Regions from separate parts of the Arthrobacter phoenicis genome, predicted to be linked through region 2. Evidence: riboswitches for the same ligand, from Rfam matches in the RefSeq annotation. Region 2 holds a riboswitch; each other region holds the start of a gene.
What was found. A riboswitch is a leader RNA that binds a small molecule or an ion and turns the genes downstream of it on or off. The one in region 2 is predicted to bind thiamine pyrophosphate.

Region 1: another riboswitch for thiamine pyrophosphate. It lies ahead of thiC (phosphomethylpyrimidine synthase ThiC); the one in region 2 lies ahead of thiC (phosphomethylpyrimidine synthase ThiC).
Region 3: another riboswitch for thiamine pyrophosphate. It lies ahead of ABC337_RS09095 (ECF transporter S component); the one in region 2 lies ahead of thiC (phosphomethylpyrimidine synthase ThiC).
Region 4: another riboswitch for thiamine pyrophosphate. It lies ahead of thiO (glycine oxidase ThiO); the one in region 2 lies ahead of thiC (phosphomethylpyrimidine synthase ThiC).

The regions. Positions count from the first base shown of each region.
Region 1 is NZ_JBDFMK010000001.1:3,190,120-3,198,894, forward strand. It holds gene ABC337_RS14950 (alpha/beta fold hydrolase) at 1-746, shown strand, start outside; gene thiC (phosphomethylpyrimidine synthase ThiC) at 773-2,533, opposite strand; TPP riboswitch at 2,528-2,635, opposite strand; gene ABC337_RS14960 (amidohydrolase family protein) at 2,702-3,799, shown strand; gene ABC337_RS14965 (VOC family protein) at 3,875-4,750, shown strand; gene ABC337_RS14970 (hypothetical protein) at 4,836-5,273, shown strand; gene rpsP (30S ribosomal protein S16) at 5,483-5,905, shown strand; gene ABC337_RS14980 (RNA-binding protein) at 5,907-6,149, shown strand; gene rimM (ribosome maturation factor RimM) at 6,276-6,860, shown strand; gene trmD (tRNA (guanosine(37)-N1)-methyltransferase TrmD) at 6,862-7,668, shown strand; gene rplS (50S ribosomal protein L19) at 7,949-8,308, shown strand; gene lepB (signal peptidase I) at 8,408-8,775, shown strand, end outside.
Region 2 is NZ_JBDFMK010000003.1:90,671-95,210, forward strand. It holds gene thiC (phosphomethylpyrimidine synthase ThiC) at 268-1,998, opposite strand; TPP riboswitch at 1,996-2,105, opposite strand; gene ABC337_RS18145 (heavy metal-responsive transcriptional regulator) at 2,461-2,850, opposite strand; gene merA (mercury(II) reductase) at 3,070-4,512, shown strand.
Region 3 is NZ_JBDFMK010000001.1:1,946,833-1,955,607, reverse strand. It holds gene ABC337_RS09105 (energy-coupling factor transporter transmembrane component T family protein) at 1-138, opposite strand, end outside; gene ABC337_RS09100 (ABC transporter ATP-binding protein) at 135-1,694, opposite strand; gene ABC337_RS09095 (ECF transporter S component) at 1,705-2,337, opposite strand; TPP riboswitch at 2,405-2,546, opposite strand; gene ABC337_RS09090 (DUF4235 domain-containing protein) at 2,783-3,046, shown strand; gene mnhG (monovalent cation/H(+) antiporter subunit G) at 3,089-3,496, opposite strand; gene ABC337_RS09080 (MrpF/PhaF family protein) at 3,486-3,764, opposite strand; gene ABC337_RS09075 (Na+/H+ antiporter subunit E) at 3,761-4,306, opposite strand; gene ABC337_RS09070 (Na+/H+ antiporter subunit D) at 4,303-5,931, opposite strand; gene ABC337_RS09065 (Na(+)/H(+) antiporter subunit C) at 5,928-6,473, opposite strand; gene ABC337_RS09060 (Na+/H+ antiporter subunit A) at 6,470-8,775, opposite strand, start outside.
Region 4 is NZ_JBDFMK010000001.1:2,813,067-2,821,841, reverse strand. It holds gene moeB (molybdopterin-synthase adenylyltransferase MoeB) at 1-876, opposite strand, end outside; gene ABC337_RS13320 (TetR/AcrR family transcriptional regulator) at 959-1,624, shown strand; gene ABC337_RS13315 (DUF3107 domain-containing protein) at 1,688-1,912, shown strand; gene ABC337_RS13310 (hypothetical protein) at 1,921-2,223, shown strand; gene ABC337_RS13305 (VOC family protein) at 2,228-2,590, opposite strand; gene ABC337_RS13300 (thiazole synthase) at 2,635-3,456, opposite strand; gene thiS (sulfur carrier protein ThiS) at 3,462-3,698, opposite strand; gene thiO (glycine oxidase ThiO) at 3,695-4,987, opposite strand; TPP riboswitch at 4,978-5,095, opposite strand; gene thiE (thiamine phosphate synthase) at 5,122-5,814, shown strand; gene ABC337_RS13280 (ferritin-like fold-containing protein) at 5,856-6,569, opposite strand; gene ABC337_RS13275 (RNB domain-containing ribonuclease) at 6,611-8,152, shown strand; gene ABC337_RS13270 (DEAD/DEAH box helicase) at 8,438-8,775, shown strand, end outside.

The DNA.
Region 1 (8,775 bases), on a different contig from region 2:
TCAAGGAGCGCGTAGTTTTCGTCCACGGGGCCGGCAGTTTTGGTGCCGCGGCGTGGCCGAAACAGCACGGCATGGCGCTGGCCTATGACGCGCTCTTCCTCCGCAGGCACGGCTTCGACCCGGCGGCCGAGCCGATGGAAACCGACTTCGCGGCGGACGCCGGGATCGTCCTGGGCGCCCTGGCCGACGACGGCCGCGGGGCCGCCGGTGGCCACGTCGTCGCCCACTCCCAGGGTGCCATCGCCGCGATGATGGCCGCCGTCGAACGGCCCGACCGGGTCCAGTCCCTCACGCTGGTGGAACCGGCCTGCCTCTCCCTGACGGCGGAACTGCCGGCCACCGCCGCGCACCGGGCCCTGATGGAACCGCTCTTCGACGTCCGGCACAGCCTGGGCGACGAGGACTTCCACCGCGAATTCGTCCGCCGCGTCTTCGCCGCGCACGCCCCGCTGCACGGGGCCGCCGGGGAAGTCGCGGCGGACAACGCCCGGGAGGCGCGGCGGCTCCGGCTGCAGGCCCCGGCTTGGGAGGCTCCGCTGCACATTGTCCCGGGCGTCCCCACCCTGGTCCTCACCGGCGGCTGGGAACCGCTGTATGAGGAGATCGCCGGCTACCTGGTGGAGACCGGCGCCCGGCACCGAACCGCCCCGGGCGGGCACCGGCCGCAGGACTCACCGGAGGGGGACCGGGCGATCCGCTCCTTCATCGCCGACGTCGTCCGCAGCCGGCACGCCCGCGCCTCCTAACCTCGCGCCTTCTAGTCCCGGGCCCCCTAGTCCCGGCCAGCCCCCACACCCGGATCCGGCAGGTAGACCTTGCCGCCGGAGGCGAGGAACTCCTCGCTCTTCTCCCGCATGCCCGCGTCGGCCCGGGCCGCCTGCGCCTCGGCGGAACCAAACTCATTCCGGATGTCCTGGCTGATCCGCATCGAGCAGAACTTCGGCCCGCACATGGAACAGAAGTGCGCCGTCTTGGCCGGCTCGGCGGGCAGCGTCTCGTCGTGGAAGGCCTCGGCGGTGACCGGGTCCAGGGACAGGGCGAACTGGTCCCGCCAGCGGAACTGGAAGCGGGCCTTGGACAGGGCGTCGTCCCGCTCGTGCGCGCCGGGGTGGCCCTTCGCAAGGTCAGCGGCGTGGGCGGCGATCTTGTAGGTGATCACGCCGGTCTTCACGTCGTCCCGGTTCGGCAGGCCCAGGTGTTCCTTGGGTGTGACGTAGCAGAGCATGGCCGTCCCGTACCGGGCGATCTCGGTGGCGCCGATGGCGGAGGTGATGTGGTCGTAGCCGGGCGCGATGTCGGTCACCAGCGGTCCCAGGGTGTAGAACGGCGCCCCCTTGCACAGCTCCTGCTGGCGTTCGACGTTTTCCCGGACAAGATGGAACGGGACATGGCCAGGGCCCTCCACCATCACCTGGACGTCGAATTCCCAGGCCCGCTGCGTGAGCTCGGCAAGGGTGTCCAGTTCGGCGAACTGAGCGGCGTCGTTGGCGTCCGCCGTCGATCCCGGCCGCAGCCCGTCACCGAGGGAAAAGGCGACGTCGTAGCGGGCGAAGATGTCGCGGAGCTCGTCGAAGTGGGTGTACAGGAAGTTCTCCCGGTGGTGTGCCAGGCACCAGCCGGCCATGATGGAGCCGCCGCGGGACACGATCCCGGTGACCCGGTTGGCGGTCAACGGCACATACCGGAGCGGCACCCCTGCGTGGATGGTCATGTAGTCCACGCCCTGCTCGCACTGCTCGATCACGGTGTCCCGGAAGATTTCCCAGGTTAGCGCGTTCGCCTCGCCGTTGACCTTCTCCAGGGCCTGGTAGATCGGGACGGTGCCGATCGGGACCGGGGAGTTGCGGATGATCCACTCGCGGGTGGTGTGGATGTCGTCGCCGGTGGAGAGATCCATGACGGTGTCGGCGCCCCACTGGGTGGCCCACTGGAGCTTGTCCACCTCCTCCTCGATGGAGCTGGTGACCGCCGAGTTACCGATATTGGCGTTGATCTTCACCAGGAAGGCCTTTCCGATGATCATCGGTTCGGACTCGGGGTGGTTGATATTCGCCGGGATGATGGCCCGGCCGGCGGCGAGTTCGCTGCGGACCAGTTCGACGTCGCAGTTCTCGCGCAGGGCGACGAAACGCATCTCGGGGGTCGCTACGCCCTGCCGCGCGTAATGCATCTGGGTGACGGTCCGGCCGGGGAGGGCCCGGCGCGGTGCCGGGGGAGCGTTGCGCCACTCCGCCGAGGCGGCCCCGCGGCGGACCGCGGACTTGCCGTCGTCGAGGAGGCTGCGTTCCCGTCCCGAGTAGGGCTCGGTGTCCCCGCGTCCGGCAATCCAGTCGGCCCGAAGGGGCGGCAGGCCCGCCACCGGGTCGCTGCCCGGCCCCGCCGTGCGGTAGGCCCGGAACGGGGGATTCGGGGTGCCGCCGGGGGAGGGTTCCAGGGCGATGTCGGTCACCGGGACCCGCAGGCCGTCGCCTTCGATGTAGGCCAGCGTGTGCGACGCGAGGGCAGGGCTGTGCTGGGAATTTGTGGTGCTCAAGGGTTACTCACTTCCTTCGCCGGCATTACCCGGACAGGTTCAACGGTCGCAGGCTGCCTCAGCCCGATCTCAGCCCCTGCAAGGGCTCCCGTGTGGTCGTAGACGAAGCTATCACAGGGCCCCGATCGCGGCTCCAAGGTTCCGTCTCCCGCGATTAGGCTGGGACTCATGAGCGGCATCATCGAATTCACCGGGCCCGTCCTCACCTCCGTGAACCGGGAGCGGCGCGGCCTGTGGTCTGTGGACGGGGTGCTGACCTTCGACCGTCCGGAGGCGGCCCCGGACCAAGTCATCGACGGGTGGGTAATCCCGGGATTGGTCGACGCCCACTGCCACATCGGGCTCGGGCCCGGCGGTGACGTCGACGCCGGCGTCGCCGAAGCGCAGGCGCGCACGGACCGTGACGCCGGGACCCTGCTGGTCCGCGACGCCGGGGCGGTGCATGACACGCGCTGGATCCAGCAGCGGCGGGACCTGCCCCGGATCATCCGTGCGGGCCGGCACATCGCCCGGAGCCGTCGCTACCTGCGCGGCCTCGCCGTCGAGGTTGAACCCGGTGACCTGGTCGAGGAGGTCCGGAAGCAGGCGCGGGCGGGGGACGGCTGGGTCAAGCTCGTGGGGGACTGGATCGACCGCGACGCCGGGGACCTTGCCGCAAGCTTCCCCGCCCGCACCGTCAGGGACGCCGTCAGCGCCGCGCACGACGAGGGCGCCCGGGTCACCGCGCACTGCTTCGCCGAGGACACCCTCGATGACATGCTCGACGCAGGCATTGACTGCATTGAACACGCGACCGGGCTGCTGCCCCGCCATCTTCCGCGTTTCGTCGACCAGGGCGTGCCGATTGTCCCCACCCTGATCAACATCGCCACCTTCCCGGACATCGCCGCGCAGGCCGAGCCCAAGTTCCCGCGCTACGCCGCCCACATGCGCGCGCTCTGGGAACGCCGGGCCGAGCGGGTCCTCGAGGCCTATGAGGCCGGGGTGGCCATCTACGCGGGCACCGACGCCGGGAGCGTCATTGCCCACGGGCGGATCGTCGACGAACTGGAGGCGCTGCAGGCGGCCGGACTGGGCCCGGCCGCTGCCCTTGACGCCGGCGCCTGGTCCTCCCGGGCCTGGCTGGGCGCCGCCGGAATCGCCGAGGGTGCCCCCGCCGACGTCCTGGCCTGCGCCGCTGACCCGCGGCGGGATCTCTCCGCGTTGCGGAACCTGCGCGCCGTCATCCTCCGCGGGGACGTCATCGGCGCGGCATCCGCGGAATAAATTGAAGCTTCAAGTAATTTTATCTGGTGAGAGCCGCCGAATGACGGCAAACCCCCCCAACACCGGAGTGATGCAATGACCACCAGCGCCGCCACCCAGGATCTCTTGCCGGCCGACCTCTCGATGGGCACCGTGATGCTCAAGGTCGGCGACCTGGCAATGATGACCGACTACTACCAGCGCGCCCTCGGCCTGGAGGTGGTGGCCGAGCAGGACGGCGGCCTCTACCTCGGACGCGGCCGCACGCCGCTGGTGCACATCGCCCCGGCCCCGGGACTGAACCTCCCCTCCCGGGGCGAGGCCGGGCTCTTCCACACCGCCCTCCTGTTCGAGGACCAGGCGGCGCTGGCCGCCACCGTCGCCACCGCCGCCCAGTACGATCCCCGGTTCTTCACCGGCAGCGCGGACCATCTGGTCAGCGAGGCCTTCTACTTCAGCGACCCGGAGGGTAACGGGATCGAGCTGTACTGGGACCGGCCGCGCGACGAATGGTCGTGGGACGGGGCGAATGTTGTCATGGACAGCCTGGCCCTGCCGCCGCAGCGCTACCTGGAGCAGCACCTGACCGAGGCGTCGCTCGCCGGCCAGCGCGAAACCGGCGCCGGCGTCGGGCACGTGCACCTCCAGGTCGGCGACGTGCAGTCGGCGCACGACTTCTACGTCGGGACCCTGGGCTTCGAAAAGACCGCAGGCTGGCACGGCCAGGCCCTCTTCGTCTCGGCGGGCGGGTACCACCACCACATGGCCATGAACGTCTGGAACAGCCGCGGCGCCGGCCCCCGGCGCGACACGCTGGGCCTGGGCGAGGTGCTGATCGAGGTGCCCTCCGGGGATGACGTCGGCGCCCTCGCAGACCGGTTGAAGGTCGCCGGCGTCGCGTCCCACCACACCGGCGCCGAGCTCCGGTTCGATGACCCCTGGCGCAACCGGATCCGGGTCGCCGTCCGCTGACCGGCCTCCGGGCCGCCAGCCGATAGGCTGGGAGCACGCCACACGCCGCGGCCCCCGCGCCGCCCGAAATCCAAGGATGAGCCCCGTGGGATTTACCGAAGTCTTCGTCGCCACCCATGACGCCGCGCTCAAGCGGGCCGCCGCACTCGCCGGGGGCGCCCCCGCCGGTCCGGACGCCGTCCGGATCGAAGGCATCAGCGACTACGAGATCGAACGGCTGGGCGACCTCGCCGGCACCGCCGTCCACGCCGCCGGCGCCGACTATGAACTCGCGATGGTCGACGTCTCCAGCGACGCACTGCTCGGCGTGCCCGCCGCCATGGTCCGAACCCTCGCCGAGCTGCTCAGCTACGAGACCGACGAGGGCGAGAGCGTCTTGGCCGATGTCGCCGGGCAGTGGGCGGCCGAGGAGGACATGCCCTTCGGTGCCGCCGAGGCCCTGGGCCACACCCGCCGGATCGCGGAGCTCGCCTCCGCCGTCGACCCCGCAGCCCGCACCGAACTGTACGTTTGGACAGCCTGAGCCCGACGACGGCGCCACCCGCGGCGGCCCGCCGCGGGTGTCAAGTCGAAATCGGCGCGGTGATCTGGCACAATGATCAGGTACTTGATCTGCGTGGCCCCTCTCTCCGCGTCTGGATCTTGTCCTTTTAGAACCCCCTAGTATGGCCCGCCCCACGGGTGCAGAACGCCGGGTTCGACCCCGTTTCAGAAACAGGAGTGACCACAAAAGTGGCCGTTAAGATTCGCCTTAAGCGCTTCGGCAAGATGCGCGCCCCGTACTACCGCATCGTCGTCATGGACTCACGCTCCAAGCGTGACGGCCGTGCCATCGAGGAGATCGGCAAGTACCACCCGACCGAAGAGCCCTCGTACATGGAGGTCGACTCGGACCGCGCCCAGTACTGGCTCGGCGTCGGCGCTCAGCCGTCCGAGCAGGTTGCCGCGATCCTGAAGATCACCGGTGACTGGCAGAAGTTCAAGGGTCTGCCCGGCCAGGAAGGCACCTTGAAGACCAAAGCTGCCAAGGAAGGCTTCGTAGCCCCGGAGAAGGGTTCCGTCATCATTCCGGAAGCCATCACCAAGAAGGCCAAGAAGGACGACGCAGCCGAGGCCCCGGCCGACGCCGAAGCAGAGACCACCGAGGCTGAGTAACTTGCTGGCAGACGCGCTCGAACACCTGGTCCGCGGGATTGTAGACAGCCCCGAGGACGTCAAGGTCAGTGCCAAGAACAACCGCCGGGGGGACACCCTTGAGGTGCGCGTTCACCAGGACGACCTTGGCCGGGTGATTGGCCGCCAGGGCCGGACCGCACGCGCACTGCGCACTGTGGTCGCGGCGCTGGCAGACGGTGAGCCGGTGCGGGTCGACGTCGTCGACACCGACCGCCGCCGGTAGCGCAGCCAGCACACGCTTGATCTCTGTCCGGCCCCTCCACCAGCATTGGTGGAGGGGCCGGACTGTTTTGCGCACACTGCGCCCCCACAACGACCCATCCTTCCCATCCCCGAACAAGAGGACAGCATGCAGCTTCAGGTGGCACGAATCGGCAAACCCCACGGCATCCGCGGCAAGGTCACCGTCCAGGTGCTGACCGACGCCCCCGGTGACCGGTTCGTCCCGGGCACCCAGTTCGTCGTGGAGCCCGCGTCCGCCGGGCCGCTCACGGTCGAGAGCGCCCGCTGGAACAAGGACATCCTGCTGCTGGCATTCGAGGAGGTGGAGACCCGCAACGACGCGGAGGCCCTGCGCGGCGCCAAGCTCTTCATCGAAACCGAGGAACTCGACGAGGACGACGACGAGGGCTGGTACGAGCACGAACTCATCGGCCTGGACGTCCGGGTGGGTGACGAGGTGGTGGGCACGGTCTCCGCGCTGCACACCATGCCCGTCCAGGACCTGCTCGTGGTCAAGGACCGCGCCGGCAAGGAAATCCTGATCCCGTTCGTGGAGCAGATCGTCCCCGAGGTCAACGTCGCCGAAAAGTACGTGCTCGTCACCCCGCCGGCGGGCCTATTCGAGGTCAACACGGACACCGCCGCGACCCCCGACGACGGCGACTCCGCCGCCGAGAGCGCCGCCGAGGGTGCAGACGGGGATCGCGCCTAAGATGCGGATCGACGTCGTCAGTATTTTCCCCGAGTACCTCGCCCCGCTGGAGCTGTCCCTGATCGGGAAGGCCCGGCAGGACGGACTGCTGAAGTTCATCGTCCACGACCTCCGGGATTTCACCACCGACCGGCACCGCACCGTCGACGACACCCCGTACGGCGGCGGCGCCGGCATGGTCATGAAGCCCGAGCCGTGGGCGCAGGCACTCGGCGCCGTCGCGGGCACGGCGGCAGCGGCGGGGGAGAACGAGGCCCGGAAGCCCGTGCTGATCGTCCCGTCGCCCGCGGGGGAGCGCTTCACCCAGGCCATCGCGCACGAGCTCGCCGAGGAGGAGCAGCTGGTCTTCGCCTGCGGCCGGTACGAGGGCATCGACGAACGCGTCTTCGAATGGGCGGCGGACCACTTCACCGTCCGCCCCATGAGCTTGGGCGACTACGTGCTCAACGGCGGCGAGGTGGCGGTCCTGGCGATGGTCGAGGCGATCGGGCGGCTGCTGCCCGGCGTCGTCGGCAACCCCGAATCCCTCGTGGAGGAATCGCACTCCGACGGGCTGCTGGAGTACCCGGTCTACACCAAGCCCTCCAGCTGGCGCGGCCGGGACGTTCCCGCAGTGCTGCTCAGCGGCAACCACGGCAAGATCGCCCAGTGGCGCCGGCACGAACAGTACCGCCGGACCGCGGAGCGCCGCCCCGACCTGCTCGAGGCGTTCGACGCCGGGACGCTGCCGCGCGCGGACCGGACCGCCTTCGCGGACCTCGGGTACACCATCGAGGACGGCCGGCTTCGCCGCCGCGCCGACGCCTGAGCACAGCCTGACACCGGACTTTCCCGCCGCCGTCGTGCGTCCGGCGGACTCCGCGGATTCAGCAAAACCCGCCATTCTGTGGCAAAATAAGTCCTTGTGCCTGCTGGGTGCGAACCTGCCACAGGGGGAGCGTCACCAACAGCGCGGCACCCCGGCCCGGTCAATACCTGCCTGGACCGGAACGACACATTTTCGGCGGTGATTTCCGGGCGCTTCCGCCCCGGGCTTGGCCGCCGTGACCCAACGTGAATGACCTGTGGCGTTCACCAGGAGTGGATCAATGCATATCCTCGATTCCGTCGACGCAGCCTCGCTGCGCAACGATGTTCCCGAGTTCCGCGCGGGTGACACCATCAAGGTGCACGTGAACATCATCGAAGGCAAGAACTCCCGTGTCCAGGTCTTCCAGGGCTTCGTCCTGGGCCGCCAGGGCGACGGCGTCCGCGAAACCTTCACCGTCCGCAAGGTTTCCTTCGGTGTCGGCGTGGAGCGTACCTTCCCGGTGCACTCCCCGATCATCGACAAGATCGAGCTCGTCTCCAAGGGTGACGTGCGCCGCGCCAAGCTTTACTACATGCGTGCACTGCGCGGTAAGGCTGCGAAGATCAAGGAAAAGCGCGACTTCCAGACCGCCAAGTAAGTCCCCGGACTTACCCCGCGGATCCACGGCCGGCCCGGCTCACCCCGGGCCAGCGCCACTGCGCCGATCAAGCACTTCACGCGTCAGGGGATGTGGACCATGGAACAGCCAAAACGCCGGCCCAGGAAACTGGGCTGGCGTTTTGTGCTTCTGGGACTCGTGCTGGCCATCGCCATCAGCGGCCTGGTCAGGTCCCTGTGGCTGGACGTGTACTTCATCCCGTCCGCCTCGATGGAGCCGTTGCTGCGCGACGGGGACCGGATCCTGGTCTCCCGCACCGACTTCGCCACCGACCCCATCCGCCGCGGCGACGTGGTGGTCTTCGACGGGCGCGGGTCCTTCGCGCCGCTGAACAGCGGCGCCGGCCCGGCCGCGGAGCTCGTGGCCGGGGCGGGGCACTGGCTGGGCATCACCGGCAGCGACACCACCTACGTCAAACGGGTCATCGGGCTGCCGGGGGACCGGGT
Region 2 (4,540 bases):
GTTTCTGAGAACGTCGAACGATCGAGGCAGGCTTGAGATTGGGGGGTGAGGTGAGGTAGAGGAGCATCACGATTAAGCGGACGCGGATTGAGCGCGGCCGGGTCCGGTCGGCGGTCAGCCAGACGTACGCGTCGGCCAGTCGTTGCTGGATGGGGCCGGTCCCGGCGGTGAGGGCTTCAACGGCCCTTTCGAACAGGCCTCTTAGTCGGCGGTGTTCAGGTCCGGCCAGGACCGGCCACGAAGGACCGGCCCTGGCCGGACCCGCTCCTAGCTCCTGGGCAGAACCGGTTCGGGCAGGTAGACCTTCCCGCCGGATTCGAGGAATTCGGTGGACTTGGCCTCCATTCCTGCGATGGCTTCCTGTTCGGACATGCCTCCGAACTGGTCGCGGATGTCCTGGGAGAGCCGCATGGAACAGAACTTGGGACCGCACATGGAGCAGAAGTGCGCGGTCTTGGCCGGTTCGGCGGGCAGGGTCTCGTCGTGGAAGGATTCGGCCGTTTCCGGGTCCAGGGAAAGGGCGAACTGATCGCGCCAGCGGAACTCGAACCGTGCCTTGGACAGGGCGTCGTCGCGTTCGTGGGCGCCCGGGTGGCCTTTGGCGAGGTCCGCGGCGTGGGCGGCGATCTTGTAGGTGATCACGCCGGTTTTGACGTCATCTTTGTTCGGCAACCCGAGGTGTTCTTTGGGCGTGACGTAGCAGAGCATCGCGGTGCCGTAGCGGGCGATCTCCGTGGCGCCGATGGCCGAGGTGATGTGGTCGTAGCCGGGGGCAATGTCGGTCACCAGTGGGCCGAGGGTATAGAACGGGGCGCCGTCGCAGAGTTCCTGCTGGCGTTCGACGTTTTCCCGGACCAGGTGGAAGGGGATGTGGCCCGGGCCTTCGACCATGACCTGCACGTCGTACTTCCAGGCGCGCTTGGTCAGCTCCGCCAGGGTGTCTAGTTCGGCAAACTGTGCGGCGTCGTTGGCATCCGCGGTCGCCCCCGGCCGCAGGCCGTCGCCCAGGGAAAAGGCGACGTCGTACTTGGCGAAGATTTCGCACAGTTCATCGAAGTGGGTGTAGAGGAAGTTCTCCTGGTGATGGGCCAGGCACCAACCGGCCATGATGGACCCTCCGCGGGAGACGATCCCGGTCACCCGGTTTGCGGTCAGCGGCACGTAGCGCAGCAGCACGCCGGCGTGGACGGTCATGTAGTCCACGCCCTGCTCGCACTGCTCGATCACGGTGTCCCGGTAGATCTCCCAGGTCAGGTCATTGGCCTCGCCGTTGACCTTCTCCAGCGCCTGATAGATCGGGACCGTGCCGATCGGGACGGGGGAGTTGCGGATGATCCATTCACGGGTGGTGTGGATGTCATCGCCGGTGGAGAGGTCCATCACCGTGTCTGCGCCCCACTGGGCGGCCCACTGCAGTTTGTCCACTTCCTCGGCAATGGAGCTGGTCACGGCCGAGTTGCCGATGTTGGCGTTGATCTTCACCAGGAACGCCTTGCCGATGATCATCGGCTCGGATTCAGGGTGGTTAATGTTGTTCGGAATGATGGCCCGGCCCGCCGCCACCTCACTGCGGACCAGTTCAACGTCGCAGTTCTCCCGCACTGCCACGAACCGCATCTCCTGCGTGATCACGCCCTGGCGGGCGTAGTGCATCTGGGTGACCGTCTTGCCGTTGAGGGCGCGGCGGGGCACCGGCTGCGCGCCCTTCCATTCCGCGGACGCGGCACCCCGGCGCACGGCGGACTTGCCGTCATCGAGCAGGTTCCGTTCCCGTCCGCCGTAGGGCTCGGTGTCGCCCCGGGATTCTATCCATTCGGACCGGAACGGCTCCAGGCCGATTACCGGATCGCTGCCGGGCCCGGCCGTCCGGTACACCGTGAACGGTGGATTCTTCACCCCGTTCGGAGAGTCCTCCAAGGCGATCTCCGTGACAGGGACGCTAATGCCGTGTTCCGGGTCGCGGGCGTACGCGAGCGAATGTGAATTCATGGCGTTCATCAGTGGTTTCCTACTTCCTTCGCCGGCATGACCCGGACAGGTTCAACGGTCGCAGGCTGCATCAGCCCGATCTCAGCCCCTGCATTAGGGCACCCGTGTGGATGAAAAAACCCTAGCACCCCGGCGTGCCCGTTCCGGTTGGATGATGACTGGTGTTCCCCGGAGGGCCTCCATCCTCGGAAGCAGGCCCTCCCAGCGATGGGGATATGACATATCTCCGGCAGCTGAGGCCTCCTGTTCGCAGCTGCCGGGGCTGACGCGCTCCTCGGTCAACCGCCAGCCCGGCCAACGCACAGCACCCGGGAATGGTGCAGACGCCTTCTGCTATTCCGTGCAGTCGACTTCTGAAACTGACATCAACCCTCGTCATAGGAATTAGCTAAAACCGCCAAACCGAGCTGCGAAAAAACCGCCAATCCGAACTAGCAGTCACACAGGAGGAGCGTCGGGATCTGGTCGGGTTTAGAGGTAGCTGCAGATGCGTTCGGGGTCGCAGGCTGCAGGGTCCCCGGCGGCCGCGGCGTCATGAAATTCGGCAACGGTTGCACGCAGTGCCGTGAGTTCTGCGATCCGGGCGTCGAGGTCGCGGAGCTGTTTGGCCAGCAGATCCCGGACGTGTACGCAGGGGGCCTGGCCGATGTCCCGGACGGAGAGGATGTCACCGATCTGGGCAAGGGTCAGTCCGGCCGTGCGGCCGCGGCGGATGAATTCCAGCCGGCTGACTGTTTCCTGGGCGTAGTCGCGGTATCCGTTCGGTGCCCTGTCGGCGGCCGGCAATAGGCCGCGGTCCTCGTAGAACCGCAGGGTCTTGGCCGTCATGCCCGCGGCTGCGGCAGTTTCGCCGATAAGCATCATGCACCTCTCGTCCCCGGGGGGTTCCTCCTTGACCTTCCAGTTTAGTGGAAGGTCAACAGGGGGTAGGAACCCGCGGGTGGCGCCCCGGGCCGGGAGAGCGGAGTCAGCCTCTTGACCTTCCCCCTCGGTGGAAGGTGCAGACTGGGGCAGAACCATATACGAGGCACTGTTACGGGTATTTCGGGACGTCGCTGCTGTACGACTTTGGAGGATTCCATGTCTGAACCAACACCTGATTTTGATCTGGCCGTCATCGGATCGGGCGGCGGAGCATTCGCGGCCGCGATCCGGGCGACCAACCTGGGCAAACGCGTCCTGATGATCGAGCGCTCCACCGTCGGCGGCACGTGCGTGAACACCGGCTGCGTGCCGTCCAAGGCACTCCTGGCCGCGGCAGAGGCCAGGCAAGTTGCCCTGGACGGAGCAGGCCGGTTCCCCGGCATCAGCACCTCAGCCGGGCCGGTGGACATGGCCGGGCTGATCGGTGGGAAGCGTTCCCTGGTGGAGACGATGCGTTCGGATAAGTACGTGGACCTGATCGCGGACTATGGCTGGGAGCTGCGCCAGGGCAATGCCGTGTTCACCGGCACCCAGGACGATCCCGTCCTGGAAATCACCGGACAGGACGGGATGCGGGAGTCCGTAAGGGCCGCGCACTATCTGGTGGCCACTGGGTCGGCTCCGTGGGCGCCCCCGATCGAGGGTTTGGCAGACACGGACTACCTGACCGCCACCACCGCGATGGAACTCGAGGAGGTCCCCGACTCCCTGCTCGTGCTCGGCGGCGGGTACGTGGCCCTGGAACAGGCCCAGCTCTTCGCCCGGCTCGGGTCCAAGGTCACCATGCTGGTCCGCTCCCGCCTGGCCTCGGCCGAGGAACCCGAAGCCTCCCGCGCCCTGATGGGCGTCTTCGCCGACGAGGGCATCCGCGTCGTCCGCCGGGCGGCCGTGTCCTCCGTACGTACGGATCCGGCCACCCGCGGGATCGTTGCGACCGCGGCCGCCTCCGGCGGCCAGGAGGAATTCCGGGCCGCCAGGCTGCTCGTCGCCACGGGAAGGCGCCCGGTCACGGACGGCCTGAACCTGTCCGCGGTCGGCGTGAAAACCGGGGACGGCGGCGAGATCTTGGTCAACAGCCGGCTGGCCAGCACCAATCCCAGGATATTGGCCGCCGGAGACGTGACCGGACACCGCGAATTCGTCTACGTCGCAGCATCCCACGGCTCCCTGGTGGTGGAGAACGCCTTCAACAACGCCGGCCGCGAGGTCGACTACCGGCACCTGCCCCGGGTCACCTTCACCAGCCCGGCCCTGGCCGCGGTCGGGATGACCGACAAGGAAGCCAACGAGGCCGGTATCCGGTGCGAATGCCGGGTCCTGCCCCTGGAGTACGTGCCCCGGGCCCTGGTGAACAGGGACACCCGCGGCTTCATCAAGATCGTCGCGGACGCGGACACCGGGCGGATTGTGGGAATCACCGCCGTCGCGAAGGACGCCGGTGACCTCGCCGCCGCCGGGGTCTACATCCTGGAAGCCGGGATGACCGTGGAGCAGGTGGCGAACCTGTGGAGCCCGTACCTGACCATGGCCGAGGGGATCAAGATCGCCGCCCAGTCCTTCACCACTGATGTCTCCAAACTCTCCTGTTGCGCCTCCTGAGCCGTAGCCCCTCCAGTAACTTCATCCA
Region 3 (8,775 bases), on a different contig from region 2:
CAGGGCCACGGACGCGGAGACCCAGTCGATGGACAGGGCCAGCGCCACGGTGATCAGGACGACGCCGGAGAACTTGGCCAGCGGGTTGGCGCGGGCCAGCAGGGCGCGGTTTCCCTCCAGGGTCAGGGCTTCCCTCATGCCGCCGCCCCCTGGAGCTTGAGTTCGTCGCCGCCGAGGACGTCACTGAATTCGGCGTCGTGAGTGACGGAGACGACGGCGGTGCCAGCGTCCAGGAGTTCGGAGAGGAAGGAGGCCAGCTCGGCCCAGGTGTTGGCATCCTGGCCGAACGTGGGTTCGTCCAGGACCAGGACTTGCGGGTGGGCGGCCAGCACGGTGGCCACGGACAGGCGCCGTTTCTCGCCGCCGGAGAGGGTGTACGGGTTGGCGTCCACCAGGTGCCGCAGCCGCAGCCGCTCCAGCAGTTCGTCCACCCGGTCCGCGCCGCGGCCGAGCTGCCGCGGCCCGAAGGTCAGTTCGTCCAGCACCCGGCCGGTCACGAACTGGTGTTCGGGTTCCTGGAAGACCGTGCCGATCCGCGGGATCAGCTGCTGTGCCTTCCAGACGTAGGGGTCGATGCCCGCGCCGGCGCTGAGGTCGGTGGTGGCGGACACGGTCCCGGCCACCGGGGCCAGCAGCCCGGCGAGGGTCAGGGCGAAGGTCGATTTCCCGGCGCCGTTGGGCCCGGTGATGGTGAGCGCGCGTCCGGCGCGGACCTGCGCGGCGATGCCCTCCTGCACCGGCACGGGCGGCACCGGCCGGAAACGGGTCCGGAGGCCGCCGCGGCGGGGACGGTCGCGGGACACGGCCAGGGACTCTGCGGCCAGCAGCAGGCGGCCGGCCTGGAGGCCAGGCTCCGGACCCTGCCCGGTTACGCCGGCGCTCCGGGCACGGGTGGCGGGCACGTGGCCCGGGACCCAGACTCCGGCGGCGATCAGCATCTCCCGCGCCTCGGCCAGGACCCGGTCCGGCGGCCCGTCCAGCAGCACCGCGGATTCGCCCGCGGTGCCGGGCTGGAGCACCACGATCCGGTCCACCAGGTCCTTCCACACGGAAACCCGGTGTTCGACCACCACCAGGGTGGCGCCGGTCCGGTCCAGGCAGCGGCCCACAGCGTCGCGGACCTCCAGCACGCCGGCGGGGTCAAGGTTGGCGGTGGGTTCGTCCAGCAGCAGCAGCCCGGGCCGCATGGCGAGGATGCCGGCCAGGGCCAGCCGCTGCTTCTGCCCGCCGGAGAGGGCCGAGGTCGGGTGCCCCAGGGGCAGGGACCCGAGCCCGACGTCGTCGAGCGCCTCCCCCACCCTCGCCCAGATCTCCGCGGGCGGGACGGCGAGGTTCTCCGCCCCGAACGCGACGTCGTCGCCCACGCGGGAGAGCACCACCTGGGTCTCCGGGTCCTGCTGCACCAGCCCGGCGCGTCCGCGCCGGTCCCGGGGCGGGGCACCGTCGATCAGCAGGCTGCCGGCCTCGTCGGCGTCGTCGGCATCCGCGTCCGCGCCGCCGCCCTCGCCGAGGACCCCGGCGAGGGCGTGCAGAAGGGTCGACTTACCGGCGCCGGAGGGACCCAGCAGCAGGACGCGTTCGCCCGGGCTGATGTCCAGGTCCAGTCCGCTGATGGCGGGGCGGGACCGTCCGGCGTGCCGCCAGCCCCAGCCGCGGGCGGTGACCGCGGCGGGGCGGACGTCGTCGGCGTTCATGCGCGGGGTGTCAGGAGAAGACGGGTTCGGTGGCCGCCTTGCGGGAGGCGAAGGAGGCCAGCACCCCGGTCCGGGCCAGGCCGCGGGTGGCGATCCAGGCCAGGCCGCCGGCGATCACGGCACCGGAGATGGCGCAGAAGACGATGTAGGCGGCCTTGTCCCCGGCCTCGAAGGCGATGTTCCAGCCCCAGGGCAGGAAGCAGTCGTTCAGGCCGCAGAAGAGGCCCGCGCCGGCGCCGGCGAGCAGGGAGACCGGGAGGTTGAACTTGGTGTAGCGGAACGCGGCGAAGACCAGCTCCGCGCCGAGGCCCTGCAGGATGCCGGAGATCAGCACGGTGGTGCCGTACTGGGAGCCCATGATCAGCTCGCCAGTGGCGGCAACGGCTTCGCAGAACAGCGCGGCGCCGGGCTTGCGGACCACCAGCATGCCGAGGACCGCGGGGATCATCCAGCCGCCGGCGTAGAGGCCGGTCAGGGGCGGGTAGACGGCGGTGAGCGGGACGGACACCACGTTGGCGCCCTGGTCCCAGGCCCAAAAGATGACGCCGCCGGCGATCGCGATCAGCGCCGCCAGGACAATGTCGACCACGCGCCAGCTCTTCTTGCCGGCTGCTGTGGCGCGGGGGGTGGAAATATCGGTCATGTCGTCCTCCTGAGGTACAGGAGGGGAGGGTGTTCCGGCCACGGCGGCCGCTGCCGCGTGTTCCGGACACCCTGAGAACTCGACTCCCTTGCGCCGGTACTAACCGGATCAGGTTCGAGGGTCTGCGGCTGTCCGCACTCTCAGCGCCCACCTACGGTTCCCGGATTCCTCCGGAAGGGTCCGACGGCGGCGCTCCCCTGTCGTTGTGAATGTCGCCCGTGTGGGCTGGGCCAGTTTACACCCGCGCCGCCGGGGCCCGCCTCCCCTTCCGGCCGAGCCCGATCAGCACGATGCCGACCGCCACGAACGGCGCCCAGGGTGCGCTCCGGTCTCTGTCCATGCCCGACGGTAGGCCGGGCGGCGCGCGGCGGACAGGGGCGTCCGCCCCGGACCGGTGTGCCAGTAGGCTAGGGGCAGTCCTGTTTCCACCCGCAAGGAGCACGAAATGAACATTGTCATCAAACTGCTCGGCACCGGCATCAGCCTGGTCGCCGGTCTCGTCGGCACCAAGCTCGTGGACACCGTCTGGGAGAAGACCACCGGCAACAAGCCGCCGAAGGGCCACGACGACGACGTCCCCACCACGCTGCGCCAGGCCCTGACCTTCGCGCTGATCTCGGCCTCGGTGAGCGCCGTCATCCAGGTCCTCGCCAACCGCGGCACGCAGCGGGCCATCACCCGCTTCGCCAAGACCCAGGACATCGTCTAGGCGCACCGCACCACCAGACTCCGACGGGGAGTCCCCCGGGCATCAGTCCCGGCGGGGCTCCCCGTCGTCGTTGAAGCCGCGTTCCCCGGCGGCCTGCTGCACCACCGCTTCCAGCTCGTCCGCGCTCAGCAGCTCCGGGTGGAGATGCTTGGTGCGATAGCCGGCACGGCCCACCATGTGCGCGGAGACCGGAACGGTCAGCAGCTGGAAGATCCACGCGACCACCAGCACCGGCCACACCCACCAGGTGCGCATCTGCAGGCCCACGGCGCACAGCAACAGGAACAGGCCCAGGACCTGCGGCTTGGTGGCGGCGTGCATCCGGCTCATCAGGTCCGGGAAGCGGAGCAGGCCGATCGCCGCGCCGAGGGACATCAGCGCGCCCACCACCATGAACACTCCGGACACGGCGTCGATCACCGGGTCTGCGGAAAAGGTCTCATGATTCATGGGGATGCCTCCTCCGGTCGGCCACGAAGCGGGCCACGGTCACCGAGCCGACGAAGCCGATGATCGAGATCGCCACCAGCAGCATCAGGTTGTTCAGGTGCCGGTTGACGGCCATGTCGATGCACAGCGCCGCGCCCAGGATGGCCAGCAGCACGTCGGCGGCGAGGACCCGGTCCAGCAGGGACGGCCCGCGGGCGATCCGGATGATGGCGCCGCCTGCCGCGAGGGACAGGATGACGGCGGTCACGGCCAGGACGATCGGCATCATGCGGCTGCCTCCTGTTTGAGGGCGGAAACTTCCTCCGGGGTGCCCATGATCCGGATCAGGCCGGCCTCGGTGTCCCGAACGTCCTTGCGGAGCTTGGCGGCGTCGTCGGCGTCGCGGACGTTGATGCCGTGGATGTAGAGCGTGGACGTGGTCCGGTCCACCTCCACTACCAGGGATCCCGGGATCAGCGAGATGACGTGCCCGGTGGCGGTGACCAGGAGGTCCGAATGGCTGCGGAGCGGGACGGCGACGACGGCACTGATCACCCGGGGCCCGCGGACCACGGCGAGGTAGAGGACCTGGAAGCTCGCCGCGACCACCTTGGCCAGGAACACCACGCCGAAGGGAATGGCGCGCAGCACGTTGAACCGGCCGCCCAGTTCCACCGGCGGCAGGTAGAACAGCCTGGCCACGAGCACCGCGATCAGCGCCCCGAAGAGCAGGTTGCCGGCGCTGAAGTCCTGCCAGAGGGCGCCCCAGACAATCACCAGCCAGACCAGCAGCGGCAGTTCCTGGCGCAGCGAGATCCGTTTGCGGGTCATTTGCCGCCTCCCTGGGCCACGGGCTGCGGCGGGGCCGGAACCGTGACCTCGTCACCGAGGACCGCGTGGATGTAGGAGGACCGGTCCAGCATCTCGGCCGCGGACTGACCGGAGAGGCGGAACAGCGGCCCGGCGAACACGGTCAGGGCCACGCCGAGGATGACCAGCGCCAGGGTGGAACCGACCATGGTGCGCGGCAGCAGGCTCACCGTGTGTCGTGCGGAGGACGCCCCGGCACCACCGGTTCCCTGGGAATCCCCGCCCGGGGCGGCGAGCAGCACCGGGTCCGGATGCTCGGCGTCCTCGGGCTTGCGCCAGAAAGCACGGTTCCAGACGCGGGCGATGGCCAGCAGGGTCAGGAGGCTGGTCAGGACGCCGCCGGCCACCAGCGCGTACGCCAGCGGGGTGCCGAGCAGGACGCCGGCCTGCAGCAGGCCCAACTTGCCCAGGAAACCGGAGAGCGGCGGGATCCCGGCGAGGTTCATGGCCGGGATGAAGAACAGCACGGCCAGCAGCGGCGAGAGCTTGGCCAGGCCGGCCACCCGGTCCACGGAGGAGCTGCCGGCCCGGCGTTCAATCAACCCGGTGACCAGGAAGAGGCTGGTCTGGATGGTGATGTGGTGCGCCACGTAAAACACCGCGGCGCCCAGGCCGGCCACCGAGGACATCGCCAGCCCGAAGACCATGTACCCGATGTGGCTGACCAGGGTGAAGGAGAGCAGACGTTTGATGTCGCTTTGCGCGAGCGCGCCCAGGATCCCCACCACCATGGTCAGCAGCGCCACCACCATCAGCGGTTGATTGAAGGTGTCACCGGGGAAGAGCAGCGTCTCGGTGCGGACGATCGCGTAGACGCCCACCTTGGTGAGCAGGCCTGCGAACACCGCCGTGACCGGAGCGGGGGCGGTCGGGTAGGAGTCCGGCAGCCAGAAGGAGAGCGGGAAGACGGCGGCCTTGATCCCGAAAGCCACGAGCAGCAGCACGTGCAGCAGGTTCCGGGTGCCCTGGTCCAGGTCCCCCAGCTTCATGGCCAGGTCCGCCATGTTGATGGTGCCCGTGGCGCCGTAGATCATCGCGATGGCAATCAGGAACAGCACCGAGGACACGACGGAGACCACCACATAGGTCACACCGGCGCGGATCCGCGGGCCGGTGCCGCCGAGGGTCATCAGCACGTAGCTGGCCGTCAGCAGGATCTCAAAGCCCACGTAGAGGTTGAACAGGTCACCGGAGAGGAAGGCGTTGGACACCCCGGCCACCAGGATCAGGTAGGTGGGGTGGAAGATCGAGACCGGGGCGTCGCTGTCGCCGTCGGCCATGCCCTGCCCGGTTGCGTAGACCAGCACGGCCAGGCTGATGGCGGAGGAGACCACCAGCATCAGCGAGGAGAACTGGTCCACCACCAGCACGATCCCCCACGGCGGCAGCCAGCCGCCGATGCTCACCGCCGCCGTACCGCCCTCCCAGACGGAGGCCAGCAGCCAGCACTCGAGCAGCAGGGTCAGGGAGAGCAGCGCGATGCTGACGGTCCGCTGCGCCCGGGAGTGCCGGATCAACAAGAAGGTCAGGGCGGCGCCCAGGATGGGGAGGACGACGGCGAGCGGGGCAAAGCTGGCGATGTTCACTCGGACCCTCCTTCCTGGTTCGGTGCAATGGTGCGGGAGCCGGGCCGTTCCTCGGCGGCGGCGTCGCTGGCCGGCATCTGCCGGGCGCCGGCGAGGATCGTCCCGCCGTCGTCCTGTTCGACGGCGGGCAGCGGAAATTCGGAGGTTTCCTCGGGGATGACGGCGTCGTCCTCGGCGTCGAAGCTGGGGGTCTCGGCGACGCGGAGGTCCTCGGCGTCGTCCTGGATCTCGTCCTGCCGGGCCAGCACCCAGGTGCGGTAGATGATGCCGAGCATGAACGCGGTGACGGCGAAGGAGATCACGATCGAGGTGAGGATCAGCGCCTGCGGCAGCGGGTCGCTGTAGGCGCCGGGATCGGTGTCCTTGGCGAACAGCGGGGCCAGGCCGGCGTAGCCGCCGGTGGTGAGGATGAGCAGGTTGGTGGCGTTCGCCAGCAGCATCAGGCCCAGCAGCACCCGGGTGATGCTGCGTTCCAGGAGCAGGTAGATGCCGCAGGCGTACAGCACCCCCATCACGGTCAGCAGGGTCAGGTTGACGCTCATGCATTCCCCCCGGGGGTGGTTCCGGCGGCCGCGTCCGACTGCTCTTCGAAGTGTTCGTCGATTTCGGCGCCGAGGCTGCGGAGCACGTCCAGGGCCAGGCCGACGACGACGATGTAGACGCCGATGTCGAAGATGGTGGAGGTGACGAACTTGATGTCACCGAAGACCGGCAGCCACAGCTGGACAATGGCGCTCTGGAAGACCTCGCCGCCCAGGAGCAGCGGCGCCACCCCGGACACGGCCGCCGTGGCCAGGCCGATGCCCAGCAGCGCGCCGGCGCTCAGCGGCGCCGCCTCGCGCAGCTCGAACCGGCCGCCGGCGAGGTAGCGGATGGTCAGCGCCAGCCCGGCCATCAGGCCGCCGGCGAAGCCGCCGCCGGGCAGGTTGTGCCCGGCCAGCAGCAGGTAGATGGAGAAGACGATCATCGAGTGGAACACCAGGCGGGTCACCACCTCGAAGATGATGGAACGCCGCTCGGGGGCGAGGGTCCGGCCGGCCACCAGCCAGGCGTCCTTGGTGGACGCCGCGAACCGGCGGCTCAGGGCCAGCGCGGCACCGTCGCGGCTGTGCGCGGGGGCGGCCAGGCGGCCCACCGTGCCCTCGTCGGCCGACCCGGAGGACCGGATCCGGTCTCCGCGGCCGCGGACAAAGATGAGGCTGGCGACGCCGGTGGCGGCGAGGGCCAGGACGGAGATCTCGCCGAAGGTGTCCCAGGCCCGGATGTCCACCAGGGTGACGTTGACGACGTTGAGCCCGCCGCCGCCGTCGTAGGCCAGCCGCGGGAAGTCGAGCGAGACGGGTGTGGCGACCCGGGCGCCGAGGGCGTAGATCGCCACGAAGATCATGGTTAGGCCGAAGCCTGCGCCGATGATGATCCGGACCACGCGGTACCGGCCGCCGGTGCGGTCCCGGAGTTCGGCCGGGAGGCTGCGCATGGCCAGCACGAACGCCACCAGAATGATGGTCTCCACAAGCATCTGGGTCAGCGCGAGGTCCGGGGCGCCCTGCAGCGCGAACATCAGGGCGATGCCGTAGCCGGTGACGGAGACCATCAGCACGGCCAGGAACCGCTTGTTGGCGCGGACCGCGGCGAGGGCGCCGACCACGATGCCGGCGCCGGCCACCAGCTGCAGCGGGGACCCGGGATCGATGACGTAGAGGTCCGCCGGGAGCGGCTTGCCCGCGAGCAGGATGGCGGTCAGCGGGAGCAGGAAGGCCACGCTGAGGATGACGGCCAGATAGAAGTAGAGCGAACCGCGCTGGGTGCGGCCGGTGACCCACACGGCGGCGTCGTCGAGCGCGCCGATGGTCTGCTGGTAGGCGCGGTCGCCGTTGATCCAGCCCGGGACCAGCTCCTGGGCCCGGGCGACGGCGCCGCGTCCGTAGTACATCGCCAGTCCGAAGGCGAAGGTCACGGCGGTCAGGCCCAGGGCCGGCGTGATGCCGTGCCAGAGGGCGAGGTGCCCGGCGTCCGGGGCGCCCTCGCCGGCGAACAGGGCGGCGTAGGGCTGGATCCAGCCGTCCACCGGCGCGGGCCACAGCCCGTATGCCACGGTGAGGACGGCCAGCAGGGCGGGCGCGGCCAGGAAGGCGGGCTTGATGGCCTTGAACCGGGTCACCGGGACACCGTCCTTGACCGCGAACGCGCCCCAGAGGAAGCGCGCGCTGTAGGCGAAGGTCAGGATCGACCCGACGACGACGCCGACCAGGACCACCACGCCCCAGGGCCCGGTCCCGGCGTGGTGCACGAAGGCCTCGACGACAGACTCCTTGGCCACGAACCCGGCCAGCGGCGGCACCCCGGCCATCGAGGCGGCGCCGATGATGGCCACGACGCCGAGCGCGCGGGAGGAGCGGAACACCCCGGAGAGCTTCCGGATGTCGCGGGTGCCGGCCTGGTGGTCGATGATGCCGACCACCAGGAACAGGGTGGCCTTGAAGAGCCCGTGGGCCAGCAGCAGGGCGATCCCGGCCAGGGCGGCGTCGGGCTGGCCGAGGCCCACCACCATGCTCAGGAAGCCGAGCTGGCTGACGGTGCCGTAGGCGAGGATGAGTTTGATGTCCGTCTGGCGCAGCGCCCGGTAGCCGCCCACCAGCATGGTGGCCAGGCCCAGGCCCAGCACCACCGGCAGCCAGGTGTCCGTCCCGGCGAACCCGGGCGCCAGCCGTGCCACGAGGTAGATGCCGGCCTTCACCATCGCCGCGGCGTGCAGGTACGCGCTGACCGGGGTGGGGGCGGCCATGGCGCCCGGCAGCCAGAAGTGGAAGGGCACCAGCGCGGACTTGGTGATGGCCCCCACCA
Region 4 (8,775 bases), on a different contig from region 2:
GGTGCCGGCGTCCACGGCCGGAGTGATCCCGCAGAACGCCTCGTAGTCGGTCAGTTCGGTGACCCGGGGCGCGTCCGGGTCGCGGGAGACCTTGATTTCGCGCCAGCTGCCGCCCAGGGCGTCGAAGAGCGCCACCCGGCCCAGCAGGGAACGGCCGACGCCGGTGATGAGTTTGACCGCCTCGGAAACCATCAGAGAGCCGACGGCGGCGCACAGCATCCCGAAGACGCCGCCCTCGCCGCAGGAGGGGACGGACCCGGCTGGGGGCGCCTCGGGGTACAGGTCGCGGTAGGTGGGACCGTGCTGCTCCCAGAACACGCTGACCTGGCCGTCGAAGCGGAAGATCGACCCCCAGACGTAAGGCTTGCCCAGGATGGCAGCCGCGTCGTTGACCAAGTAGCGGGTGGCGAAGTTGTCCGCCCCGTCGATAATCAGGTCGTATCCCGCGAAAAGCTCCAGGGCGTTGGACGCGTCGAGCCGGACGTTGTGCAGGCGGACGTCAACGAGGGGGTTCAGCGCGGCGATTGCGTCCCGCGCCGACTCGGTCTTGGGCCGGCCGACGTCGGCGACGCTGTGGATCACCTGGCGCTGCAGGTTGCTCAGGTCGACGTCGTCGTCGTCGATGATCCCGAGCGTCCCGACGCCTGCGGCCGCCAGGTACAGCAGCGTGGGCGAGCCGAGGCCGCCGGCGCCGATCACCAGGACCTTGGCGTTCTTCAGGCGGCGTTGGCCCAGGGATCCGATCTCCGGAATGATGAGGTGGCGGGAATACCGTTCCACCTCCGCCGGGGTGAGGTCGGCGGCCGGTTCCACCAGCGGGCCGGGAGCCTGGCCGGCTGCGGCGGGAGTGCTGTTCTCGGTCAACTTCGAAGCCATACTTCAATCTATGCCCGAAGTTGCCGCCAGTCATATTACCCCCGCGTATTGTGGAACCAACAGCGAGGAAAGAAGGCCCAGAGTGGTTCATCAGGCACCGGTTGATCGGGGACAGACCGGAAAGCCGGCGGCGCAGCCGCGCACCGGCGGGCAGCGTTCCGCACGCCTGCCCCGCGATGAACGCCGGGCCCAGCTGCTGGCCGCCGCGCAGGAGGTCTTCGTCGCGAACGGCTACCACGGTGCCGCCATGGATGAGATCGCCGAGACCGCCCACGTGAGCAAGCCGGTCCTCTACCAGCACTTCCCCTCCAAGCGTGAGCTGTACCTGGCGCTGCTGGACAGCCACCTCTCCACCCTCACCGCGCTGCTGCTGGGGGCATTGAACTCCACGACCGACAACGACGAACGCGTCCAGGCGGTCATGCGGGCCTACTTCAGGTTCATCGCCCACGATGACCAGGCGCACCGGCTGGTGTTCGAATCCGACCTGGTGAACGACGCCGACGTCGCCCGCCGGCTGGAAACCTTCAACAAGACGTTCGCCGACGCGATCGCCAAGGTCATCGCCGAGGACACCAAACTTCCGTTGCTGGAGGCCCAGCTGCTGGGCCGCGGCCTGTCCGGCATGGCCCAGGTCAGCGCCCGGTACTGGCTGGAAACGGACGGCAACCTGGACCTCGATGTGGCCAGCGACCTGATCTACCGTTTAGCTTGGCGCGGAATCAGCCGCTTCCCGAAAGAGTCCTAGACTACAAATAGAAAACCCCCTTTAGGGGAACGTGAACACTTTGATTGGCTGGGAGGCCTTGCTGTGGAAGTAAAGATCGGCATTCAGAACATCGGCCGCGAAATCGCCCTGGAGTCCGGCCAGGACGCCGACGCCGTGGCGGCGCTGGTCAGCGAGGCCATCGCCAAGGGCACCGAGCTGCGCCTCACCGACGAGAAGGGCCGCCAGGTCATCGTGCCGGCCAACGTCCTCGGCTATGTCGAGATCGGCGCCGAAGAGGTCCGCCGCGTCGGCTTCGGCGCCCTCTAGGACCCGCTGTGCTCTCCCTCATCGTGGTGGCGATGGTGGCCGTGGCCGCCGGCTTCGTCGTCTGGGCCAATGACAAGCGGCATGCCAAGTACGGCATCGCCGTACCCGCCGGCGTCGCCCTCACGGTGGGGATGATCAGCTGGATCATCTTCCAGGCAGCGGGCCTCGGCTACCAGCCGGGCCTGACCTGGATGCCGTGGATCCTGCCGCTGCTGCTTGCCGCGGCCGCCGCGGTTGCCGCCGTCGTGCTCCTGGGCCGGTCCCGCACCGCCCAGGACACGGAGCGGCTGAACGCGATCCTGCGCTCCTAGGCTCCTACAGCGCCTGCTGCAGCACCCAGCGGTTGCCGTCCGGATCGCTGACGTGGGCGAACAGGACGCCGCCCATATCCTCGATTTCGCTGACCTCCGCCCCGCGGCCCACCAGCTCCGCGCGCGTCGCGGCCAGGTCCGGCGTGACCAGTTGCAGCCCCTCCAGGCTGCCGGGCTTCATGCCGGTCATGCCCGTTCCAATCACGATCGACGCCGCGGAGCCGGGCGGCGTCAGCTGGACCACCCGCATTCCCGGGATGTGTTCGACGTCGTGGTCCAGCACGAACCCCAGCCGTTCGGAATAGAACTCCTTGGCCGCGTCGACGTCGGCCACCGGAACCTGGATCACTTCAAGGCGCATCTGCATGCGCCTAGGCTACCCCGCTCCCCCGTCCGGCTCGTCGCCCGTCCCTAGAGGAACTCGGCGCGGCCTTCCATGCCGGAGGATGCCAGCGCGTGCTCGCGGCGCGGGATGCGGCCGGCCAGCCGGGCCAGGCGGCCCGCGGCGACGGCGTGTTTGAACGCCTCCCCCATCAGCACCGGGTTCTGCGCCCGGGTCACCGCGGTGGCCAGCAGCACGGCGTCACAGCCCAGCTCCATGGCCAGCGCCGCATCCGAGGCCGTGCCGATGCCGGCGTCGAGGACCACGGGCACCGAGGCCCGGGAGACGATCAGTTCGATGTTGTGCGGGTTCAGGATGCCCAGGCCCGTGCCGATCGGCGCGCCCAACGGCATGACTGCGGTGGCGCCGAGGTGCTCCAGGCGCAGCGCCAGGACCGGATCGTCGTTCGTGTAGGCGAAGACCTTGAACCCGCGCGCCACCAGCTGCTCGGTGGCGTCGGCCAGTTCCAGGGCGTCCGGAAGCAGCGTCTGCTCGTCGGCGATCACTTCGAGTTTCACCCAGTCCGTCTCCAGCGCCTCGCGGGCCAGTTCGGCGGTGAGCACCGCGTCGCGGGCGGTGAAGCACCCTGCGGTGTTGGGCAGCACCCGGATGTTGCGGTCGGCCAGCAGCTGAAACAGCGATCCGCTCTCCGCCGGGGAGTAGCGGCGCATCGCCACGGTGGTCAGCTCCGTGCCGGAGGCTTCCAGTGCCGCGCCCAGGCCATCGAGGCTGGGCGCGCCGCCGGTGCCCATGATCAGCCGGGAGCCCAGCTCCACGCCGTCGAAGGTCACCGGGTCGCGGTGCGCCGCGGCCTTCACGGCGGGCTCCTGTGCGCTGTCTGCTTCGTTCATGCCGTTCATCCTCCCTGTACCGCGGTGACGAGTTCGACGTCGTCGCCCTCGATGAGTTCTGTCGCGTGCCACCGGCTGCGGGGCACGACCTCGGCGTTGCGTGCGACGGCGACGCCGAGTTTGCGTCCGTCCGTGGCCTGGCCGTTATCCGCCAGGGGCCGTCCGGTGACGCCGCTGACGAGGGCGCCGACCGTGGCGTTGTCCGGGAGCGCGTGCGGCTTCCCGTTGAGGGTGATGTTCATGCTGTTGTCCTGTGGGTCGCGGGGTGGAGAGCATTGGTACGGCTGGGCGCCCGGGTGGTCGCCTGGCTGGTCGACTGGCTGCGCTCAGCGTCGGCGTGCGGGCGGTCGAAGCGGTCCGGGAGGAACCCGTCCCAGCGCGGGTCCGGGGTGCCGTCCAGCAGCTCCCGGCAGATGGCGGCGGCGGCCGGGGTCAGCAGCACCCCGTGCCGGAAGAAGCCGGTGGCAATCACCAGGCCCGGGACGTGGCCGCCGCCGGGGGCACGGACCCGTCCCAGCAGCGGGGCGTTGTCCGGGGTGCCGGGGCGGGCCCTGGCCGTGGCCTCGACGAGTTCCAGCTCGGCGACGGCCGGGACCAGCTGCTGGGCGTCGCGCAGCAGCTGGTAGACCCCGCCGGCGGAGACCGCCCGGTCATAAGCCTGGTCCTCGCGCTGGGTGGCGCCAACCACCACGGTGCCGTCCCCGCGCGGAACGATGTAGACCGGGATACCCCGGACCAGCCCGCGGACGGTGGAACTCAGCAGGGGACGCAGCCGCTCGGGCACCCGGAGCCGGAGAATGTCGCCATGGACCGGACGCAGCGGCAGGGTGAGCCCGGCCGGGAGGTCCTGCAGGGCGGCGGCGCCCAGGCCGTTGGCCACGATGGTCTCGGCCGCCCGGACCTCCCCTCCCCCGCTGAGCCGGACGCCGGCAACCCGGCCGTCCGCCTGAATCAGGCCCTCGGCGCGGTGCGGGACGGCCCGGAATCCGGTGTCGGCGGCCAGCAGGGCTCTGATCCGGGTGATCAGCCGGCGCGGGTCCACCTGGTGGTCGGCGGGGATCTCGAAGGCGCAGGAGATCGCCGGGCTGAGCAGCGGTTCGCGGCGGCGGGCCTCCCGCACGGTGAGGGGTTCGACGGACAGTCCCGAGGCCAATTGGAGGGCGCGCAGGTCCGCGAGCGCCTGCCGGTCCGCGGCGTCCGCCCCCACGGCGAGGGTCGGCGTCGTCAGGTAGCCGGTGCCGGCTCCCCCGTCACCGCCGTCGGCGAGGCGGCCGGCGAAGGCGGGCCAGAGCCGGGAGGACTCCAGCATCAGCGGCAGGAGCCCCTCCTCCTGGTAGTGGAGTTCGCTGACGGGGGCCAGCATGCCGGCGGCGGCCCAGCTGGCCCCGTCCCCGGGGGCGTCGTCGACCAGCGCCACGGTCCGCCCGGAGCGTCGGAGTTCCCACGCGATGCCGTGGCCGATCACGCCCCCGCCAATCACGACGGCGTCGACCGCGTCTACGGCGGTCCCAGGGCCGGGGGTGGTGTTCATGGGTTCCTTCCCTACGCCGGTACTAGCCGGATCAGGTCAAGCGGTCGGCTCTGACGCCCTCTCAGCCCTGCGCCGTCGACGGCGTGCGGGGCTCCCGCGGTATGCGCCCAGTTTAGAGGAACTACGCTTGGGGCATGAGCCAGGACGTCCACAGCACCGCCCGTTTGTACCTCTGCACCGATGCCCGCAAGGACCGTGGAGACTTTGAAACCTTTGTCGATGCCGCGTTTACCGGGGGCGTGGACATCATCCAGCTCCGGGACAAGACCATCGAAGCCGCGGAGGAACTCGAACTCCTGGAGGTCCTGCACACGGTCGCAGCGCGCCACGGCCGGCTGTGGGCGGTCAACGACCGGGCGGACCTGGCCTCGCTGGCCGGCGCCCCGGTGTTCCACATCGGGCAGAAGGACATTCCGTTCGGTGCGGCCCGTGACTTCCTCGGCAAGGACACCGTGATCGGCCTGTCCACCCACACCCCGGAGCAGGTCGACGCCGCCATCGCCGCCGCGCCGGGCCGGAGCGGGCTGGACTACTTCTGCGTGGGCCCCGTCTGGGCCACCCCCACCAAGCCCGGCCGTGCCGCCGTCGGCCTGGACCTGGTCCGCTACGCCGCCGACGCGATCGAGCGCGCCGAGGCCGCGGGCGACGGCGGCAAGGTGGCCGGCGTCGTGCCGTGGTTCGCAATCGGCGGCATCGACCTGACCAACGTGGAGCAGGTCCTCGACGCCGGGGCCCGGCGGATCGTGGTGGTCCGGGCGATCACCGAGGCCGACGACCCCGCTGCTGCGGCACAGGCCCTGCTCGCCGCCCTCGACGCCCGGGCGTAAACGCGGCCGGGTACTTCGGGCGCCGGGCGGGTGCAGGCTCTCTACCCGGCGAGGCCCAAGAGGGTCATCCGGCGTGAGTGCGCCGTGGCCAGCGAGGTCAGCAACGCCCGGACCGGATCCGTGCCCGCCGCGACGCCGTTGCCTGCAGCGCCGTTGCCCGTTGCCCCGTTGCCCGCTGCTTCCGAACCCTGGACGCCAAGGAAGGCATGGTCGGCCGCGACCCGCTGCGCCTGGGTCAGCGCCTCGCCGAGGAGCCGCCGTGCCCACAGCGCCAGCCGGGAGGCCAGCCGTGGATCGTCGGCCAGGGCCTGCTTGAGCCGTTCGCGCAGCACCCCGGTGGCCTCTTCGGAGGCCTGGACCTGCTCCACCAGTGCCGCGGTGGCGGGATCCAGCCGCGGAATCAGGGAGCGGTAGAAGTCGGCGGAGACGGTGTCGATGACGTACGCCTTCATTAGCGACTCGAACCAGTCGGCCGGCCGCGTCCGCTCATGGAAGTGGTCAACCGAGCGCTGGAACGGCACCATGGCGCCCTCCACGTCCTCGCCCATGTCCTGCAGCCGGGCGCACACCAACTCGTAGTGCTCGAACTCCCGCACCGCCAGCCGGCCCAGCACGGCCCGGTCCCGGAGGGTGGGCGCATAGCGGGCGTCGGAGGAAAGCCGTTCAAAGGCGGAGAGTTCGCTGTAGGCCATCACGCCGAGCAGGTCCGTGAGAAAGCGGTGATCGCGGGCGGAATCCGGCGTCGGAGTGCTCATCGTTCAAGACTAGCGGCGGATTTCGGGCTACCCTGACTTTCGTGTCTCACCATCGCCTGACGCCGAGCGTCCGCCAGCAGCAAAACCAGCTAGCCAAGGCGCTGAAGGCCCTGCGCACCCTCCTGGAACTGCCCGGGCCGTTCCCCGAAGAGGCGCTGCGCGACGCCGAGGCGGCGGTGGCCGGGCACGAACTCCCCGGCCTGGACCTGACGCACGTGGAGTTCGTGACGATCGACCCGGCGTCGTCCACGGATCTGGACCAGGCACTGTTCATTGATCGCTCCGGGGACGGATACAAGGTCTTCTACGCGATCGCCGATGTCCCCTCCTTCGTGGCCCCCGGCGGCCCGCTCGACGCCGAGACGCGCCGCCGCGGGCAGACGTTCTACACGCCCGAGGGCCGCATTCCGCTCCACCCCGAGGTCATCAGCGAGGCCGCCGGCAGCCTCCTCGCCGGCCAGCTCTGCGCGGCCTTCGTCTGGGAGTTCGAACTCGACGCCGCCGCCGAGGTGTCCTCGGTCCTGATGCGCCGCGCCCGGGTCATCAGCCGCGCCAAGCTCAGTTACGCCGGGGTGCAGGCGGACCTCGACGCCGGCACGGCGGCCCCCGTCCTGGAACTGCTGAAAGAGGTCGGCGGCAAGCGGGTGGAGCTCGAACGGCAGCGCGGCGGAGCGAGCCTGAACATGCCGGACCAGGAAATCGAACAGCTCCCCGACGGCGGCTACCGGATCGTCGCGGCTCCCCCGCTGCCGGTGGAGGACTGGAACGCGCAGATCTCGCTGATGACCGGAATGGCCGCCGCGGGCCTGATGCTCGAGGGCAAGGTGGGCATCCTGCGGACCATGCCCGCGCCGGACGAACGCTCCCTGCGCCACTTCCGCCGGCAGACCGGAGCGCTGGGCAAGCCGTGGGACGGGGAGACCAGCTACGGGGAATACCTGCGCACCCTGGACCCCACGGATCCCAAGCAGCTGGCGATCCTGCACTCGGCCGGGATGTTGTTCCGCGGCGCCGGGTACACCCCCTTCGATGGCAGCGTCCCGGACGACGCCATCCAATCCGCCATCGGCGCGTCCTACGCGCACTCCACCGCCCCGCTGCGGCGCCTGATCGACCGGTTCGTCCTGGTCATCTGCGAGGCGCTCTCGAATGACGGCGAGGTTCCGGCCTGGGCCCGGGAGGCGCTGCCGTCCCTGCCCGCGATCATGGCCGCCTCGGACCAGCTCGCCGGAAAGCTGGAGCGGATGTCGCTGGACACGGTCGAGGCGGCGCTGCTGGTCAACCACGTCGGCCAGGAGTTCGACGCCGTCGTCATCTCCGGGTCGAAGCCCGCCAACGGTAACGGCACGGGTCCCGGCAACGGCGCCGGCGCAGCCCAGGGCACCACCGGGAAGGGTACTGGGAACGGGAACGGGACAAAAGCCAACGGCAACGGAAACGGTCCGTCCGGGATCGTGCAGATCGCGGAGCCGGCCGTAACCGCCCGCTGCCCGGGTGAGATGGAGTCGGGCAGCCTGGTCCGGGTGCGCGTCGTCTCGGCCGACATCGCCGCCCGCGAGGTGCGGCTGGAGCTGGTCGGCTAAGGCCGCACCGCGCCGCAACGGCCGCGCCGTCGGGGACGCAGAGGCCGAACGGCTAGACTGGAAGGGTAGTAATGGATGCCCGGTCGTTGATTTCCTCGTATTTTCGAATCAACAAGCCCGCCCCTACGCGATCTTGAGACACACCCGCTGGTCCCAGTGCCAGCATCTAGATAGCCCGCGATCGGCTCCACTGGACTTGCTTGCGCCTAACGAGCGTGCTCCGGAACGGCCCTCCGCCGCCCCGTCGAGCAGGCAGCGCAACCCAAATGAATAAGGAAACTCCCCGTGAGTGAATTGCACACGCATCAGCTTCTGACCGACGAATCCGGCACGGAATCGATCGAACCGGAAGAAACCATCAGCTCCGACGAGGCGCCCCACGCCCTTCCGGAAAAAACGTTCGCCGACTTCAACGTCCGCGCCGACATCGTCGAGTCCCTGGCCGACGCCGGGATCACCCACCCGTTCCCCATCCAGGCCATGACGCTGCCGGTGGCCCTGGGCGGCCACGACATCATCGGCCAGGCCAAGACCGGTACCGGCAAGACCCTCGGCTTCGGCATCCCCGCGCTGCAGCGGGTCATCGGCCGCGACGACGCCGGCTACGACGCCCTCCCGACACC